2 linked regions of the Pseudovibrio sp. M1P-2-3 genome follow. The protein of the gene in region 1 interacts with the protein of each later gene in a pairwise test. Links are inferred from orthologs where the notes say so. Each region holds a gene or a part of one and is shown in the gene's direction. Other genes may lie near its edges. The genes, in order: topA and P6574_RS00330.

Region 1 (10,175 bases):
CATCAACCACCTGACACTTAATGAAAACGACATTGGTCCCTATAAGACCTTCCATAAAATGTCACCTCCACTGCGTGGCGAGGAAGACCGGCTGGCAATGGTGGAAGCGGTCGCAAACGGCACAATTGACGTTATTATGTCCGATCACAACCCACAGGATGTGGAAACAAAGAGACATCCTTTTGCAGAATCTGCCGATGGTGCGTTAGGACTGGAAACAATGTTGGGTGCGGGCCTGCGACTGGTGCACAATGGAGATCTTTCCATTATGCAGCTTTTGGCAACAATGACCTGCAATCCGGCGGACCGTCTGGGACTTTCCAGCGGTCGATTGGCAAAGGGTGCACCTGCCGACATTATCGTCTTCGATCCGGATAGACCGTGGATTGTTGAGGAAGAAAAGATTCGCTCCCGTTCAAAGAACAGCTCGTTCGAGAATGAAGTTTTAACAGGGCGGGTTTTGACAACACTGGTTGCAGGGCGCATTCTTTATAATTTGGCGGCCTAATAAATAAATTGGAGATAAAACGTGCCGGACCCCATCAGCTGGTCCTATGACCTGCCCTACTATCTACTGGCACTGGCCTTTGGCTACGCGCTGGGTTCAATTCCGTTCGGTCTCCTGATTACCAAGGTAGCCGGTCAGGGCGATATTCGCTCTATCGGCTCTGGAAATATTGGTACCACCAATGTGCTGCGTACAGGCAAGAAAAGCCTTGCTGCGCTCACATTGCTTGGCGACGCACTCAAGGGCACTTTTGCTGTCGTGCTTACCTATGCCTATGTGGGCATAGATATGGCAGTTATTGCCGGTTTTGGCGCATTCATCGGCCACCTTTTCCCTGTTTGGCTCAAGTTTAAGGGCGGCAAGGGTGTGGCAACCTATCTGGGTGTCCTTTTCGGGTTTTACTGGCCTGCCGGACTGGTTTTCATAGTACTTTGGGCTTTAGTGGCTTTTCTCACAAAATACTCTTCCCTATCTGCCTTGGTGACCTCGCTGGTCATACCATTGGTATTGTGGGCCGTTGGCCTCCCCCAGATAGGACAGGCCATGGGGCTTATGAGCATCATTTTGTGGGTCAAGCACCATGAAAATATCAGCAGACTTCTTAAGGGAACAGAAAGTAAAATCGGGAACAAGAGCTGATGACCCAAGCCACGCGAAGCAAAGGACACCAGCTTTCAAGGGTCCAGAAACTTGCGTGGCTTCAACTTATCCGCTGTGAAAATGTTGGCCCAAGGACATTTCGCGAACTCCTGAACCATTACGGCTCGGCCAGACATGCCCTTGATGCCCTTCCTGAAGTTTGCGCGCGTGGGGGACGTAAATCCTATGTCCCCTATCCGCAGCAAAAGGCCGAGGAAGAGCTCGACAGGGTTGAGGCTGGCGGTGCCCGGCTGGTGGCCATGGGAGAGGCTGACTATCCGCCCCACTTAATACACATAGACTCCCCCCCGCCTCTTTTGACTATTCATGGCGCCCCTGTCACCCACGAGCAAAAGACAATTGCTATTATTGGAGCTCGCAACTGCTCTTTATCTGGGCAAAAAATCGCGCGAAAGCTCGCGGGTGAACTGTGTGAGGAAGGGTATTCAATCGTCTCCGGTCTGGCACGGGGAATTGATAGAGCAGCTCATCAAGCCAGTCTTCATTCCGGCACAATTGGTGTTTTCGCAGGTGGAATAGATGTCATCTACCCCCTTGAGAACAAAGGCCTCTATGAGGATATGCTGGCAAACAATGGCTGCGCCTTGACTGAAATGCCTCTCCACCGCAAACCAAGAGCGGGAGACTTTCCAAGACGCAACCGCTTGATCTCTGGCATCTCTTTGGGCGTCATTGTGGTAGAGGCCGCGTTAAAGTCTGGAAGTTTACACACTGTGCGCTTCGCGCTTGAACAAAACCGGGAAGTGTTCGCCGTGCCGGGCTCGCCTCTTGATCCCCGTTCAGCAGGTGCAAACAGGCTGATTCAGCAAGGGGCCATGCTGGTTACAGAAACCGAGGACATATTAAAAACGCTTGGTCCGTTGACCAGCCCCCAGTTGCCCCTTCGTGAAGATCTGGATCCAGAGCAACCCGGTTTTCACCTTACCCCGTCAAATGAGACTGGCCCGAGCATACAGTCTCCCTGCGAAAATGACCGGATACGTGTTCTTCAAGCTTTGAACCAGACCCCTTGCGAGCTGGACGAACTTCATCGTTTTACACAGATCCCATTGAAAAATCTGCAGTTTATTCTTCTTGAATTTGAACTTGCCGGGCGACTTGAACGCCACCGCGGCAATCAGGTCTCGCTTCTTCATTAAATCCCCAGAAAAGGGAAACCCGAAAAAACCTAGTGGAATTGCAGGTTTACCCTAATGGGGAAATGTCATACTAATTAATTTAATGATCAATTTTAGGGGGTCGAGAGCAGATGTTCTCGGTTTCTTTTTCCGTGATCTCTAACATATAGGAGAGAAAGGGAAAGTTATTCTCGTCGGCCATTTGTGCCAATTCATGACACATTTCTCCGCAATATTCAGCAAAAGCCTTGCGTTCCATGTCACTCTCAAGCTCTTGGGGTGTGGTATGTTTCATCCGATTAACCCTTCGTAAAAAATACCTTTTCGTAAAAATACAGAGTAATTTCCATTCAACTTAATGCGTAGAGGACTCCTCCATTTGTTTAGGTTGCAAAATTGCTAGGGATTTTGAGAATTCAATGGTTTCATTTTTCAGGAATTCATTTTCCTCTCTTGACCTGCGCCTGTGAAAAGGCCATTTGACAGCCGCAACGTGATCCTTGATGTTCAAGGATCGACTCATGAGTTCACAGTTTGTGAACTTGAAATTTCAAAGACAGTTGCTCGCGAGAGTTTGGGTATCGATGAATATCGTTATTGTGGAATCACCGGCGAAGGCCAAAACCATCAACAAATACCTTGGCAAGGACTATAAGGTTCTGGCCTCATACGGCCATGTGCGCGATTTGCCCGCCAAAGATGGTTCGGTGTTACCCGATGATGATTTTAAAATGTCATGGTCCACAGATTCAAAGTCCCAGAAGCGCCTTTCAGACATCGCAAACGCCGTTAAAGAATCTGACCGCGTGATTCTGGCAACCGACCCCGACCGCGAAGGGGAAGCCATTTCTTGGCATGTGCTGGAAGTTTTGAAAAAGCGCCGTCTCTTGAAAGACAAAAAGATCGAGCGCGTGGTTTTCAACGCCATTACCAAAAGCTCGATTTTGGAAGCAATGAAAAACCCAAGAGATCTGGACGAGCCGCTGGTGGATGCATACCTTGCCCGCCGCGCCCTGGATTATCTGGTTGGTTTCACCCTTTCACCTGTTTTGTGGCGCAAATTGCCCGGGGCCCGTTCCGCAGGCCGCGTTCAATCGGTTGCCCTGCGCCTTGTGTGCGAGCGGGAAGGCGAAATTGAAAAGTTTATCTCTCAAGAATACTGGTCTATTCTTGCAAACCTGACCACTCCGTCGGAAGCGGGAGTACAGGCACGACTGACAGCCTTCAATGGCAAGAAATTTGGCCGTCTGGATATTAATTCGGAAGCGGAAGCCCTAAAGCTGAAAACCATGCTGGAGGTGGCCTCCTTCTCGGTTGCAAGCGTTGAATCCAAACCGCAAAAGCGTAACCCGTACGCACCGTTCACCACGTCTACCTTGCAGCAGGAAGCCTCGCGTAAATGTGGCTTTGCCGCCGCACGCACCATGCAGATTGCGCAAAAGCTTTATGAAGGCGCCAATCTGGGCGGTGAAACAACCGGCCTGATTACCTATATGCGTACGGATGGGGTGCAGATTGCACAAGAAGCCATTCACAGCTGCCGCTCTGTCATCGGCAAGCGCTTTGGTGATGAATATGTACCAGAGAAACCCCGTTTTTATTCTTCCAAAGCCAAGAACGCCCAAGAAGCGCACGAGGCGATTCGTCCGACAGATTTGACACGCCATCCCAAAGATATGGCCAAGTTCCTCGATCCTGATGAAGCCCGCCTTTATGAGCTGATCTGGAAACGAACCATTGCCTCCCAGATGGCCTCAGCGGTTTTAGAGCGCACCACCATCGACATTGACGCCCTGAACGGCGGTGATAAGGCGGCTCTTCGTGCATCCGGTTCTGTCATACGCTTCGATGGCTTCCTTGCTCTTTACCAAGAAGGCAGGGATGACGAGGACGACGAAGAGAGCAAACGCCTTCCAGCCATGAGTCAAGGCGATAAGCTGGGGCGCAAGGGCATTGAAGCCAATCAGCATTTCACCGAGCCCCCTCCCCGCTTTACCGAGGCAACTCTGGTTAAGAAGATGGAAGAGCTGGGAATTGGCCGACCTTCCACCTATGCGGCGACTTTGCAGACCCTGCGGGACCGCGAGTATGTGGATCTGGACAAAAAGCGCCTGATCCCGCAAGACAAAGGCCGCTTGGTGACAGCTTTCCTCGAAGGCTTCTTTGATCGCTATGTGGAGTATGACTTTACCGCATCCCTTGAGGATCAGCTGGATAAAATTTCTGCGGGTGAACTGGAATGGAAGGAAGTTTTGCGCCTTTTCTGGGAACCATTCAACGAAATTTGCAGTGAAGTCGTCAAACGTTCCAACACGGAAGTGCTTGACGCTCTTAACGATATTCTGCGTGCTCATGTATTCCCTGATAAGGAAGACGGATCTGACCCGCGCAAATGCCCTAAATGCGAAACAGGTCGCCTTTCCCTGAAAGTGAGCCGTTACGGTGCCTTTGTTGGCTGTTCCAACTACAACAAAGACAAGAACAGCGGTAAAATTCCGAATGAGGACCCACCGCACTGTGATTATACCCGTCAACTCACATCGGGCAGCGAAGGTGAAGCTGCTGCAGTAAGTGATGGACCGCAAGTTCTAGGAGTTGACCCTGAAACCGGTCTTGAGGTTTCTATGCGCACTGGTCGCTTTGGTCCCTATGTGCAACTGGGCGAGGAAGCAAAGCCCAAGCGTTCTTCCCTACCCCGTGGCTGGCAGGCATCCGAGCTGACTTTTGAAAAAGCGCTACAGCTTTTATCCCTGCCACGCGAAGTGGGCCTGCACCCTGAAGACCAGAAGCCCATTTCCGCAGGGCTTGGCCGCTATGGACCTTTCGTTCTTCACGATGGCACCTATGCCAATCTGGAAAATCCAGAAGAAGTCTTTTCAGTGGGCATCAACCGTGCAGTTTCCCTGTTGGCCGAAAAGAGGGCCAAAGGCGGCGGAAGACGCGCTGCTGCCAAGCCTCTCAAAGAGCTGGGAGACCACCCGGACGGCGGCGCAATTGGCGTTTACGCCGGACGTTACGGCCCCTATGTGAAGTGGGAAAAAGTCAATGCCACGCTTCCCAAAGGAAACGAGCCTGAAACCGTGACACTGGAGCAGGCCATTGAACTGGTGAATGCGAAAGCAGCCTCCAAAGGCGGAAAGAAGAAGGCAGCTCCTAAAAAGGCCACCGCCAAGAAATCATCCGCTAAAGCCAAGAGTGCTTCCAAGGAAGCACTTAAGGACTTCGGGGATCACCCGGAGGGCGGGCACATGAGCCTGCGGGATAGCGGCCGCCTTGGTATTCGCCTGAAATGGGATAAAACCTTTATCTCCCTGCCAAAAGGTACGGACCCAAAAACAGTTTCCTTTGACGATGCTGTTGCCCTTGTAAACTCCAAGAAAGCAACGGTCAGCTAGTTTAACCCGGCCTTGATGGCCATAGAAGCAGCTTATGGCTGCACCGAGAGAGACTTTGAGCCGAAAAAAGCTCGCTATGCCGAAAAGCAAGGGAGAGGCAAAACTGCCCTCCCGCGATGAAATCCTTGCATTTATCTCCCAAAATCCGGGAAATGCCGGAAAAAGAGAAATTTCCAGACACTTTGGAATTAAAGGCTCCGCCCGCATCGCCCTGAAGCAGATGCTGAAAGACCTGATTTCCGAAGGACTTATTGCCGGTAGCCGCAAGGCAATGATGCGCCCGGGCGACCTTCCTTCCGTATTTGTTGCCACCATCAACCAGCGCAGCCGTGATGGGGAAATGATTGCCCAGCCCGTGAGCTGGGATAATGAATTTGGCCCCGCGCCAAAGATTTTGATCTTACCCTCCAAGATACGCGGGAAAGAGAAAATTCCAGCGGGACTGGGCGATCGCGTCCTCATTAAACTTGCCGATCAGGATCCGGGGGAAGAAGCTAACCGTACGGCGCGTGTGATCCGCAGACTGGATAAACAGTCCGGTGCCATTGTCGGAATTTTGCGAATAGATCCGGAAACAAAGGCCGCTCATCTGGAGCCTGTTGACCGCAAGCAGAACGAGGTGGATGTCAATCCGCTTGAGATGATGGATGCGGCAGACGGGGATCTGGTTCGCGCCGAAGTTTCCAAAAGCGGCCGCTTTAACACAGCGCGTGCCAAGATCGTTGAGCGAATCGGCTCCATGAACTCGGAAAAGGCCGTTTCTGAAATTGCCCTGTTCTCCCATAATATTCCAAAGGACTTTCCAGAGGCTGTTCTGGCAGAATCTGAAAACGCCAAGCCTGTAACCGTTGGAAAGCGGGAGGACTGGCGTGACATACCGCTGCTGACCATTGATCCGGCGGACGCCAAGGACCATGACGATGCGGTGTTTGCGGAAGCTGATGATGACCCAGAGAACGTTGGCGGCCATGTGGTTTATGTGGCCATTGCCGATGTGGCAGCCTATGTGAGGCCGGGTAGCGCAATGGACAAGGAAGCCGTACTACGCGGAAATTCCGTCTATTTCCCGGACCGCGTCATCCCCATGCTGCCCGAGCAGATTTCCAACAACCTGTGCTCCTTGCGTGAAAAAGAAGACAGGCCTTCCATGGCTGTGCGCATGGTGTTCGGCTCTGACGGAAAAAAGCGCTCCCACACGTTCCACCGTATCATCATGCGCTCTGCTGCCAAGCTTTCTTACCAGCAGGCACAAAAGGCTATCGAAGGGGTAACTGATGAAAAAACAGAGGTACTTCTGGAAGGCGTTCTCAAGCCACTTTGGGCTGCCTATGAAGTCCTCAAGCGCGGGCGGAACAAGCGCGGCCCACTGGAGCTGAATATTCCAGAGCGCAAAATTAAATTGAAAGACGACGGCACCGTTGATCGGGTAATTGTGCCGGAGCGGCTGGATGCTCATAAACTCATTGAAGAGTTTATGATTCAGGCCAATGTGGCAGCCGCGGAAACGCTGGAGAAGAAGAAGACCGCCCTGCTTTACCGCGTGCACGATGCATCTACACCGGAAAAGCTGAAAACCCTGCGGGACTTTCTGGCCAACCTCTCCATAAAGCTGCCACATCAGGGCGGGTTGAGAGCCTCGGTTTTCAATAATATCCTTGAAACTGTCAAGGACACTGCCAATGAAACCATGGTTAATGAAGTGGTGCTACGCTCACAAGCACAAGCAGAGTACCATCCGGAGAATATCGGCCATTTTGGCCTGAACCTACGCCGGTACGCGCACTTCACGTCCCCTATTCGCCGCTACGCTGACCTGATCGTTCATAGAGCTCTGATTTCAGCGTGTGGCTTTGGCGATGACGGCCTTCCCTATGGATTTGAAGAGAATCTGGAAGCAATTGCAGGAGAAATATCTGCGGCAGAACGTCGCGCCATGCTGGCGGAGCGCGAGACTATCGACCGCCTCATAGCCCTTTGGCTTTGCGATAGAATTGGCGCTGAGTTTGCCGGACGTATTGCCGGTGTAACCAAGTCCGGACTGTTTGTACGCCTTAACGATACTGGTGCTGATGGGTTTATTCCTGCCTCAACCATTGGTAAGGATTATTACGCATACGAAGAATCAGCCCACGCCTTGGTTGGACGAGCTACCGGAGAAACGTTCCAACTGGGTGATTCTGTCGATGTGCGGCTAGCGGAGGCAGCGCCTTTTGCTGGTGCTCTGCGCTTTGAAATGCTTACCAAGGGCAAAGACAGAGGAGATGCGCTAGGAAAAATTGCAAGTCCTACGCGCTCCAAAAGATCGAGGAGAGGTGATAAACCTCAGGGACTGAGGAAATCAAAGTCCCGCAAGAAACGGTAGAGCAAATGAGCAGCACAAGCGATCGCATGACACCGCCAGCCCGAGAAATTAGCCCAGCTATGATCAGGGGGGGCCTGTGCAAGTGTCCCGCGTGCGGCTCTGGTAAAATGTTCAAGGGATATCTCACGGTATCCCCTGAATGCTCCAAATGCGGTGAGGAGCTGTTTCATCACCGCGCCGATGATGCTCCGCCTTATTTCACCATTTTTATCGTTGGGCATATTGTGGTGGGCATGGCCCTTTCCGTAGAGATGTCCTGGTTCCCGCCCATTTGGCTACATATGGCTCTCTGGATCCCCTTGACAATAATTATGGCACTGGCCCTGTTACGCCCCATCAAGGGCGCAATGGTCGGGTTACAGTGGGCTCTGCGCATGTATGGCTTTGATGCCAGCTTTAATGAGGAAGATGAGTACGTGTCAGGCTCATCTGCGCACTACCAGTAAGACGATAAATGAAGCACAACAGTCCCAAAGATATCGCAGCCGACAATTCTTCGCCAAACCGCAAAGCCCTGCGTCCACAAGATGCTGCTACCCTGCTCATTCTCGATCGACGGAATACGGGTGAACCCCATGTCCTAATGGGAAAGCGTCATATGGGTCACAAATTCATGCCCGGGAAGTTTGTTTTCCCTGGTGGCAGGGTGGATACGAGTGATTCGCGAATCCAACCGCTCACCCCCTATGACCCCAAAGTGGAAGAAAAGCTGGCCAAGCATCCCAAAAACTCTCCTACAGCTGCCCGTGTACGCGCATTTGCAATGGCTGCTATTCGTGAAACCTATGAGGAAGCCGGCCTCTTTATTGGAAAGTCACAGGATCAAGGCCCTATACCGCCTCTTGGCGAAGGGTTTAGAGCATTCGAAGAACGCAGCATTGTGCCGTCCCTCGCCCCTATGCGCTTTATAGCAAGGGCGATCACACCGCCAATGCGCCCTCGTCGCTATGATACAAGGTTTCTCAGCGTTTGGGCCGATGAAATTGCAGACCAACTGCCAGAGGGGACCGGACCCACGGGTGAGCTGGAAGAATTACAATGGCTTAGCCTAGAAGGCTGTAAGGCTTTGGATTTGCCAAGGATTACTCTTACAATCATCGAAGAGTTGCAACAACGCCTTTGCATTGATCCAGACCTAAATCCAGATACACCGGTTCCATTTTATTACTGGCGCGGTGTTGGTTTTGTGCGCAAGGAACTCTAAAGTGAGCGTTGCGAAAGCGGCATTTTTCATTTTCCTGTGTTCTTAGATAAGAATTCATGTGATTTGAGCCCTCAAGTCCATTGGATGTTGAGAACTGATCTTGACTTTACCACTGTGATCAGTAGTGTGCCGCTAAATTTCCGAGGTATCGCTTGAACGGGTACTTGAGAAGACGAGGGTCTTCTGGCAAGAAGCCTTCAAGTTTGATGAAGCAACCGGCCATGTAAGGCCGACAACTGACAGGACCCTGAGCCATGGCCAAGGCGACCACTATTAAAATCAAACTGCAGTCCACTGCAGACACTGGTTTCTTTTACGTAACAAAAAAGAACTCCCGTACAATGACCGAAAAAATGGTCAAGCGTAAGTACGACCCAGTTGTTAAAAAACACGTTGATTTCAAAGAAACAAAAATCAAATAAGTTTCTTTTCAAAATTTTTGAAAGAAGGCGCTTTAGGCGCCTTTTTTATTGGGTAAAGCGATATTCGAAATTCGCTACAGGCTTGCAGCCCGTCTGGAAGATTACTGAGAACCCATGGGAATTGATTTTTGGAAAGTGGTGGTCGGTGAGAAGCGGATGATTCGAGGAGGCCACTCTGAACCCATTTCCTCACCGACCAACCCCACGGACCCAGGAGATGCGGCGGACCTGAGCTCTCCGTAGGGCATTTAAACTGACTGCAGTAACTTGGCTTTCAAGAGCAGTTGCCCGTTAAAAATCAATATGATTATTTTATGAGCCAAGTTTGCAATTAAATTCATCAACGATGTTGTCTAGCAACATTGCAACAATTACGACTTTAGTAAAGCTGTAAGGTGAATGCGCTCCTGAAATACAACTGGATTTACAATATATTCACAGGTAATTCGCATATTTTTGTCTCTTTTTTTAATTTTATTATTAATTTCCACCCAGTAAAACTTCTC
Region 2 (9,551 bases), 1.3 Mb from region 1 along the record:
AGTCTTTTGCGAAGGACATGCGGAAATCGATTGCTGGTGTGGACTTAAGGTCCAAAACAACAATGTCGGCTTCCATGCCAGGGGCCAAATGGCCGATTTTGTCATCGAGGCACATGGATTCTGCTGTGCCGCGTGTTGCCATATAGAATGCGTGACCAGCAGAAAGAGCGTTACCATTCAGCTGAGCTGCTTTGTAGGTTTCGTTCAATGTCTGCAAGATGGAGAAGCTTGTACCTGCACCAAGGTCTGTCGCCAAACCAACACGTACTGGGCGTTCATTTTTCTTTGCGTTATGAACGTTCAGGAAGCCTGAGCCCAAGAAGAAGTTGGATGTTGGACAATGGGTGATTGTACCACCGGTTTCAGAAAGGCGAGAAAGTTCTTTTTCTGTCAGGTGGATGCCATGACCGAACAGGGCACGATCACCACATAGACCGAACTTGTCGTATACGTCCAAATAACCTTCATGCTCTGGGTACAGGTCTTTAACCCATGCAACTTCATTCACGTTTTCAGAAACGTGAGTTTGCATGAACGTGCCTTTATGCTCATTCCACAATGCACCGGCTGCTTCCAGCTGTTCTGGAGTAGAAGTCGGAGCAAAGCGCGGAGTAACCGCATACATCTGACGACCTTTATTGTGCCACTTCTCAATAAGGGCTTTAGAGTCGTCGTAGCTCATCTTGGCTGTATCACACAGAGCTTCTGGAGCGTTACGGTCCATCATCACTTTACCAGCGATGTTACGCATGTTCAGGCGTTCAGAAGCTTCGAAGAAGGCATCCACTGAACCTGGATATACAGTACAGAACGTTGCAACAGATGTTGTACCTGCACGAAGTTGCTCACGAAGGAATACTTCAGCAACACGTGAAGCATGGTCTTTATTTGCAAACTGTTGCTCAGCGATGAATGTGTAGTTGTTAAGCCATTCAATGAGCTGCTCACCATACGCACCAATAATCTGCGTCTGCGGATAGTGCACGTGAGAGTCAATAAAGCCAGCCATAATAACAGAATCTTTGTATTCTGTTACTTCAGTACCCTCTGGGAGTTTCTTAAGCATGTCTTCCGCAGGGCCAAGATCTTTAATCTTTTCACCCTCGATAAGAATGATACCGTCACTCTCAACCTTCATCACTTCTTCTAGAGAAGAGCGGAACGGATCACCAGTAAATGTAAGGTAAGTACCGCGGATCGCTTTTGTTGTCATAATGAACTCCGTCATACGAGTTCGAAACGCACACCGCGTACCTTACACTTACACGGAATTACTCCGTGCAGTGGCGCGTAGCTGGTCATATTAACCAGCCGCATCAGGATCTATTTGGTCGAGTGGTGATCCGCCAAAAGACGACGCCGTGCCCGTTTCGAAAAACTGCATTTTGTTGTCACGTCCCGGACCTACTTCGAGATCGAGTTAATTTGTCCGACGGCGTATGAAAGATGTATAAGATGCACCTGTCAGATGGTCTATAATTATTTATACGTACGCACATCTACTTTATGCGACTTGCTGTCACTGCAACAAAGTAGCGCTTAACCATTTGTATTCTTTAATATTTCAGGACAATAAGAGGCTAAAACATTGTAAAATATAATTTTTTTATTAGTTGTATAGATATACTCACCACTCCCCACCCTCTGTATTAAGTAGAGTTCCTACGAAATAGGTACTTTTACTGCGACCAAATTTCCGCGAAATATTTGTTACTTTTTCGTTTTAAAGCCAAAAAATATTGCCTGTTACAGGCAGTTTCGCGTTCACCTTCCCCCTCGTTGCCACCAAAGGTTCTGAACCTATAGTTAATAAAAACTTCGCATATATATTTTGGGGTTAAGACCACCAATAGGAAAAGGGGCCAGATAATGTCGCCGATCAATTATTTCGCTATACAAGCCTACAACAACGCTTGGGCAAACCATCGACTTCTTAAAATCTGCGGTGAGCTATCACCCTTTGATCTTGAAGAGGAAAGGCAAAACTTTTTTCCAACTATTATTGAAACACTCAACCACATCCTGACGGTAGACTGGTACTACATCAGTGCTCTGGAGGGAGAGAGTATCGGCTTTACGGCTTTTGAACCTGAAATTCCATTTAAGAAGCTTCCCAAGCTCATGGAAGCACAGAAGAAGGCTGACCAACGGTTAATCACAATCTGTCGTGAGGCCTCTTCAGAAACGCTCCTGAGTACAGTAGAGATCAAACGCGCCAAGAGTAGTCAGTTTGAGCGTTTCGATCGTGTACTCATGCATTTGCTTCAACACCAGATACACCACCGCGGTCAAATACATGCCATGCTGTCTGGGACAAGTACCAGGCCGCCACAACTGGACGAGTTCTATTTGGATGATCCGCAGGAGCGGAAAGACAGGGCGCCTGAACTTGCTGCTATTGGATTAAGTGAAGAACTGGTTTGGGAAACCATGTAGTTAAAAAGGGCGCACAAAGCGCCCTCATTTATCTTTTATACTGGAATTATAACTCTGCGAGAGCCTGAGCGACGTCAGCAAGCAAGTCTTCTGTATCTTCCAAACCGACAGACAAACGCAGAGTATTAGCGGAAATTCCCAACTCAAGGCGGGCTTCTTCCGCAACGCTCTGGTGTGTTGTCGTTGCGGGATGGGTAATCAGGCTCTTAGCATCCCCAAGGTTATTGGAGAGGTGGATAATATTCAGTGCATTAGAGAATTGAAATGCTGCCTCTTTCCCCCCTCGAATATCAAAGGCAACCATTGTAGACCCAGCTGCCATCTGTTTTCGAACAATATCAGCTTGAGGATGGTCGGACCGTCCGGGGTAAATAACGCGCTCAACAGCAGAGTGCTCCGCAAGAAGATCGGCGATCTTTGCAGCTGATACGGTCTGTTTCTCAACGCGAAGCGGTAATGTTTCCAATCCCTTAAGGAGCACCCATGCATTAAACGGACTCATTGACGGCCCGGTGTGCTTAAACATGTCATGGAACTCTTCCTCGATCCACTTCTTGTCTGAAAGCACCACACCACCCAAACAGCGACCCTGACCATCAATATGCTTTGTTGCCGAGTATATGACGACATCTGCACCCAACTGTAGCGGCTTTTGCCACATGGCGGTTGCAAACACGTTATCGACAATAAGACGGCCTCCTACAGCATGAACCATCTCGGCAACAGCCTGAATGTCCACCACTTCCAGAGTCGGGTTTGTGGGACTCTCTAGAAAAGCGGCTTTGGTATTTGGCCGAATTGCGGCCTTCCATTGCTCAAGATCGCTTCCATCAATAAGAGTAGATTCTACTCCAAAGCGTGGCAAAAGCTGCTCGATGATATAGCGACAGGAACCGAACAGAGCTTTAGGTGCAACAAAATGGTCTCCAGCCCGAACACAAGCCATAATTGCAGAGTTTACTGCGGCCATACCTGATGCTGTCGCCCGCGCAGCTTCGGCACCTTCAAGCTCACACATGCGCTGTTCGAACATAGAAACCGTGGGGTTTGCATATCGAGAGTATACATAGCCTTCTTGCTCTCCAAGAAAGCGTGCCTCTGCTCCTTCTGCACTGTCGTAAACATAGCCTTGAGTCAGATAAAGTGCTTCAGACGTTTCACCAAAGCTGGATCGAGTTGTCCCAGCATGTACCAACTTGGTTGCCAGTCTCCAGTTTTCTTTTTTTTCTGTTGTCATAGTGCCTGTTCCTGCCTGTTTCCTGTAGTCGGCCTAACACCCTCCTACAAAACATAAAACCCCGGCCAGTTTATGCCAGGGTCTTTACAAGAACCCGGCCCTTTAGCTAGTTTTTAACGTGGTAGCAAGCCGGCCGGCCCAAATCACCACGAATCTCCATATCAAGATTTATTGCAAATAATGCACTGCGTCAATCTGAGCTATCCGCAAAGCCGCTTGGCTTAATCTCAATTCTCCTATAATCACAGAAACTAGTTAATGTGCAGATTCATGAATCTGGCAGTTCCAATAATTTTTAAACTTCCAACGGGGCAATCGGATACATTATGGGCGGAATTCTTCCAGCTAGAGCCATCAAAGGCATGTTCGCAGATGGAGCAATCAAAGCAGACAAAGCTCCTGATGCCGATCAAATCCAACCGGCTAGCTTGGACCTGCGCCTTGGTTCAAAAGCCTGGCGCGTTCGAGCCAGTTTTTTACCTGGCCCTGACGCAAGCGTTCAAGAAAAAATGGAAGGCCTTGTTCTCCACGAAATTGACCTCTCCCAAGGGGCTGTTCTGGAAACAGGCTGCGTTTACATTGTCCAGTTGCAAGAATTACTTAACTTGCCCGAAAGTCTATCTGCAACGACCAACCCAAAGAGTTCCACGGGGCGTATTGATGTCTTCACCCGCGTGATTACAGATGGTGGCCGTGAATTTGACCGCGTACAGGAGGGTTATCAAGGTGCGCTATATGCGGAAATTTCACCGCGCACGTTCCCTGTTCTCGTCCGTAGTGGTTCACGCCTATCGCAAATTCGTTTTCGCAATGGGGACGCTCTGATTTCCGACAGTGATTTACACCAGATCCATAAAGACCATACCTTGATGTCTGGCGGAAATGAAGTAATTGGCGGTGGAGTACAGCTTTCCATAGATCTCAAAGGAGAAGGCAAAGGCAGCCTTATAGGTTATCGCGCAAAACGCCATACTGGCGTCATTGATGTAGACGTTCAATCGGCACACGACCCTCTCGACTTCTGGGAGCCGATTTATAACCGTGGGGATGCTTCCATAATTTTGGACCCCAATGAATTCTATATTCTGGTTTCGCAGGAGGCGGTTCACATTCCACCCATGTATGCGGCAGAAATGGTTCCTTTTGATCCATTGGTTGGTGAATTCCGTGTCCACTATGCAGGCTTCTTTGATCCAGGATTTGGGCACTCAACAGTTGGTGGCTCAGGTTCCAGAGCTGTTCTTGAAGTACGCTCCCATGAAGTTCCTTTCCTCGTTGGGCATGGGCAAACTGTGGGGCGCCTCGTTTATGAAAATATGGCCGAAAAGCCGGCCACACTATATGGCGAAAGAATCGGTTCGAATTACCAAGGGCAGGCACTAAAGCTCTCCAAACATTTCAAAACACCACAAGGTTAACCTATGGCCGATCTTTTTACGGTCTCCAGAGAGTGGACAGCGGAACTGGAAGAAAAAAAGTCCCGCTTCCTTGCGACCCTTATTCCCTATGAAAGCTTTGATGAGCGTCTCAATCAGCTTCGTGAAGAGCACCGAAAGGCAAACCACCACGTAACCGCCTTCCGCAACGTTCTCGAAGACGGGCGCATCGTTGAAAGTGGTAAGGATGATGGAGAACCGGCAGGAACTTCTGGAATGCCTACGCTTAAAACGATGATCGGCGCAAAGTTGGTGAATTGCGGTGTCATTATTACACGCTATTTTGGCGGGACCAAACTAGGAACAGGAGGGCTTGCCAGAGCTTACTCAGGCGCGGCCAATTTGGTTATATCTGGAGCAGAGCTTCATCCTTGGTATCCCATCATCACCAAGACAGTCACCGCGAGCTTTGCAAAAAGTGCCGAACTTGAGCGGAAAATTGCAGGTCTCTGCCTGACTGTTTTAGATAGAAATTTTACAGAAAACGGTGTCACTTTGACAGTAGAGGGCCCCAAAGCAACAATTCAGAAACTCTAATAGCCCAATGCAAACCCGTCTTTGCGAGGGTCGGAGCCACCAGTCAAAACACACGTGTCTTGATTAATCAATATTCCCTGGCCGCCTCCCAATGGCACTTGAACCCGATTCACGGTATGCCCCAATCCTTCAAGGTATTCTATTGTTTTTAAAGGAATACCCTCCTCAGCTTGTAACGCTAACGTTTTTTCGTCGATAAACATTCTCGGTAAATCTATGGATTCTTGTATGTCCATCCCATACTCCAAGAGATTAGCAAGAACATGCGCATGGCCACAGGGTTGATAGCCTCCTCCCATGACGCCAAAACACAAGGCAGGAACCCCGTTCTGGAGAGCCATGGCGGGAATGATTGTATGTAGTGGTCGCTTGCCCCCGGAAAGCTCATTTGGATGACCTTTTTCGAGGCTAAAACATGCCCCTCGACAATGTAACAGTACCCCGGAGTGTGGAGTTATAAAACCTGACCCAAACCCTTGATAAAGTGAGTTAATCAAAGAAACAGCCATTCCGTTTTTATCAACCACACTAAGATAAGCCGTATCGGATGAAGGTGAGAGAAATTGGTGGGAAAGACGGGGCAGAACACTCCTGCGATTTATTCGTTCCGCAAGCTTATCAATATACTCAGTTTCAAGAAGTTTCTTGGCGTCAAATGCCATATGATCTGGATCAGCAAAGAAATAGTCACGACTGGAATATGCAAGTTTAGCAATCTCCATTTCCAAATGAAACCGCTCTCCCCCTAATGGATCTAGGTCAGACATATCAAAGCGTTTCATGAGCTCCAGCATAACAAGTGCGATGATGCCCTGCCCATTGGGTGGCAATTCAGCCACTGTTAAGCCTTTATACTCCGTTGTAATCGGCAGCACATCTGTAGCTTGCATCTGGGCGAGATCATTTGCAGTTATCTCTCCACCTGCGGATTGGATAAGCTCTTCAATTTCCTCGGCTATTCTTCCATGATAAAAAGCGTCTACGCCTTTGATAGCAAGGGTGTCCAAAGTATTGGCGAGAGCTGGAAATGCCATCACCTCTCCAGACTTGGGTGGCCTTTCATCAATTAAGTAGGTTTCTCGCGTTACTTTATTACGTAGCAGTAGGTCATGGTGACGTTTCCAATCCCAAGCAGTTCTTGAGGAAACTGGAAACCCATCTCGGGCATACCCAATCGCACGTTGCAAAAGGCGCCCAAACTCCATGCTGCCATGGTCATTGGACAGTTTCTCCCAACCACGAAGAGCACCTGGCACCGTAATAGCCTCAACAGAATCGGCAGTTATTTCGGTGTAGCCTCGCATACGCAACTTTTCGGAACTTGCATTTTGTGCCGCGCGACCTGAGGCATTTATACCATGTAAGGTGCCATCTGGTTTAGCAATAAGCGCAAAGCAGTCTCCGCCAATACCGGTCATATGCGGCTCTACCACACTCAGTACAGAGGCAGCTGCAATTGCTGCATCTGCCGCATTTCCCCCTTCCTTCAAAATCTCTAGTGCAGCATATGTCGCAAAAGGATGAGAGGATGCAGCCATGGCATTCTTGGCATAAACGGGTGAACGGCCAGCAAAATGGAAATTTCTAGTCAATTCGCCCCCTTAAAATCTAAGTGATCTTGGTATTTCTTCCCATGATACGTTTTCAGGCAGACATTACAATCAAAAGATGCTTCACCACCAAATGCACCCAATCGTTATGTGCATCACTTTTGAGACCTGAGAGGAGTGGAAGTTGAAACTGGTGCAGGTTGATCTGAAGCGGACTTTCCAAAATAAATTTAAAATCGCCGAGTGAAAACACTCGGCGATTTTAAGGCGTGCCTATGCAGCACGAATATTCTCCAAATATTTTTCTACTAGAACACGTAATGCTTCTGACTGCTCAGTCAACTGGGTGGAAGCTGAAAGGACCTGCCCCGCCTCTTCTCCTGCATTTTGAGCAATTGCACTAACACGACTTGTTGCTTCAACCACTTCTGAGGAGCCTTGTGTCACCTGCTGGATGTTACTGGATATTTCATTTGTGGTTGCCACTTGCTCTTGAATCGCTCCAGCAATACCGGTGGACACATCCCGTATGGACCCAATAACACCTGCAATTTCATTAATCGCCTCAACTGCTTTTTGTGTCTCTGCCTGAACGCTTTGGATTTGCACTCCAATTTCTTCTGTTGCTTTACCAGTCTGGTTGGCCAGCCCCTTCACTTCGGAAGCAACAACAGCAAATCCTTTTCCTGCATCCCCTGCTCTTGCCGCTTCAATAGTTGCATTCAGCGCCAGAAGATTTGTTTGCTCGGCAATATCGCTAATAATGGAAACAACTTCTCCAATGCGCTGCGCAGCAGCGGTTAAGCCATTTACAGAAGCTTCCGCAGTTGTTGCTCGGTCGACAGCTTCCTGCGAAGTTTGAGCTGAGCGCTGCACTTCGCTATCGATCTCCTGCACAGTGATCGTCAGCTCTTCCGCAGCACCTGCAACCGTTTGCAAGTTGGTAAGAGATTGCTCGGAAGCACTACTTACAGTCTGCACTTCCATACTGGTTTGATCCGAAATGCTTGCCATACTTGCAGCTGTTGTATGCAAGGTATTACCAGCATCTGTAACAGTTGCTAAAATTTGGCGAACGCTCGCATCAAACTCTGAGTTTAATATTTCAACTCGTTGTGTACGTTCAGCCTGCTTAAGTTGTTCCACCTCTTCTCTTTGGTGAAGTTCGTCACCTTTGCGAAGGTCTTCACGGAAACTTTCAACTGCACGCCCAATTTCGCCGATTTCATCTTTGCGCTGTGCTGCAACAACCTCAACATCAAAGTTTTTATTTTGTACCTCCACAATCGCTTGTGCCAAAGCATTGAGAGGCCGACTGATTTTTCTGGCCGTCCAGTTACCCAAGAAGAACAGAACAACAACAATACCCAAAGCAATGAGCGCCATGTTCTTTATCAGGCTATCAACAGCGGCAAGAGCTTCAGAGCTCTTCATCTCTACAACAAGAAATGCTTCCTTACCATTTACCATTAAAGGTATAGCAACCATCAAAAAGCCACCAACTTCCATGAAGTACTCATCCGCTTCAGGATCAGCATTCCTCATTACCAACAGTTGTGTAAGCTGGGCTTCCTCCAGACCAATAGTGAGTACAGGGATGTCAGGAAAAAGTGGCTTTTGAGATAGCAGTAGTCCATCTGGGTTAAGCAAATAAGCCTGTCCGCTAGCGCCAAGTCCTGATCGGTCAAACAGGATATTATTAAGCTGGACGCTCTCCATACGCGCCATCAGCACCCCTTCCAAGACATCTTCTCCATGCTTTTCTGCATAGATCGGGGTCCCAATGAAGTATGAAGGTGCGTCATCTGCTGGACCGTAGTTTTTAATCAAAGACACAGAGACTTCACCGGGTTGTTGTTTACTGGTTTGATTAAATACATTTGCAAAGTCGGTCGAAGAGAAGTTTTGGTCTTTGATATTTGAGAAGAACTCCGGTCCTTTTGTAACCGAATAAATAACTTCGCCAGTGGTTGTTATGACAAACAAATCCGCATAGCCACCACCTCGAAATACGTTTAGGTAATCGCTATGTAGGTCAGAATGCTGCCACGAATACAAGGCATCATTCATTTGAACTTCGCCACTAAGATTAATTCGCTCTTCCCGTGACAGTTGGGGGTTTTGAAAGTGGGAGAGAATTGTGTCTCGTTCTTCCTTCGAATTGGCGTAGATCGACTTCAGTTCTGTTGCTGTTCGCTCAACTGTGTTCGATTCAGCAAACCGCATAATCTCTTCTATTCGCGCAGTTTGTTGTGTCTCAATCTGTCCTTGGCGAAGTTGCCCAAGCAGTAGAAGTCCCTGTCTTTTTTCCTCAATGAAAAACTCCTTTCCCATTAAGAATGCTTCAATTCCCAC

Evidence for each region.
Region 2: the proteins of topA (region 1) and P6574_RS00330 interact in binary tests that used the Escherichia coli proteins (3 or more experiments, as listed by UniProt). The link is inferred for Pseudovibrio sp. M1P-2-3 from one-to-one orthologs.

The regions. Positions count from the first base shown.
Region 1 is NZ_JARRCW010000001.1:1,366,620-1,376,794, reverse strand. The notes cover bases 2,486-5,881. They hold topA (type I DNA topoisomerase), read left to right. Parts: upstream 2,486-2,870; coding sequence 2,871-5,681; downstream 5,682-5,881. Other genes in these bases: rnr (ribonuclease R), read left to right, coding at 5,716-5,881; P6574_RS06235 (hypothetical protein), read right to left, coding at 2,486-2,581. Also shown: P6574_RS06250 (dihydroorotase), read left to right, coding at 1-508; glycerol-3-phosphate 1-O-acyltransferase PlsY, read left to right, coding at 530-1,147; DNA-processing protein DprA, read left to right, coding at 1,147-2,307; more of P6574_RS06235, read right to left, coding at 2,387-2,485; more of rnr, read left to right, coding at 5,882-8,043; P6574_RS06220 (DUF983 domain-containing protein), read left to right, coding at 8,049-8,489; P6574_RS06215 (NUDIX hydrolase), read left to right, coding at 8,498-9,247; rpmG (50S ribosomal protein L33), read left to right, coding at 9,502-9,669. UniProt on the Escherichia coli protein: Releases the supercoiling and torsional tension of DNA, which is introduced during the DNA replication and transcription, by transiently cleaving and rejoining one strand of the DNA duplex.
Region 2 is NZ_JARRCW010000001.1:70,089-79,639, reverse strand. What follows is about bases 4,099-6,870. They hold P6574_RS00330 (YigZ family protein), read left to right. Parts: upstream 4,099-5,094; coding sequence 5,095-5,646; downstream 5,647-6,870. Other genes in these bases: ggt (gamma-glutamyltransferase), read right to left, coding at 5,643-6,870; P6574_RS00335 (2'-deoxycytidine 5'-triphosphate deaminase), read left to right, coding at 4,099-5,091. Outside these bases: guaD (guanine deaminase), read right to left, coding at 1-1,213; P6574_RS00345 (DinB family protein), read left to right, coding at 1,870-2,436; P6574_RS00340 (O-succinylhomoserine sulfhydrylase), read right to left, coding at 2,483-3,673; more of P6574_RS00335, read left to right, coding at 4,000-4,098; more of ggt, read right to left, coding at 6,871-7,238; P6574_RS00320 (methyl-accepting chemotaxis protein), read right to left, coding at 7,470-9,551.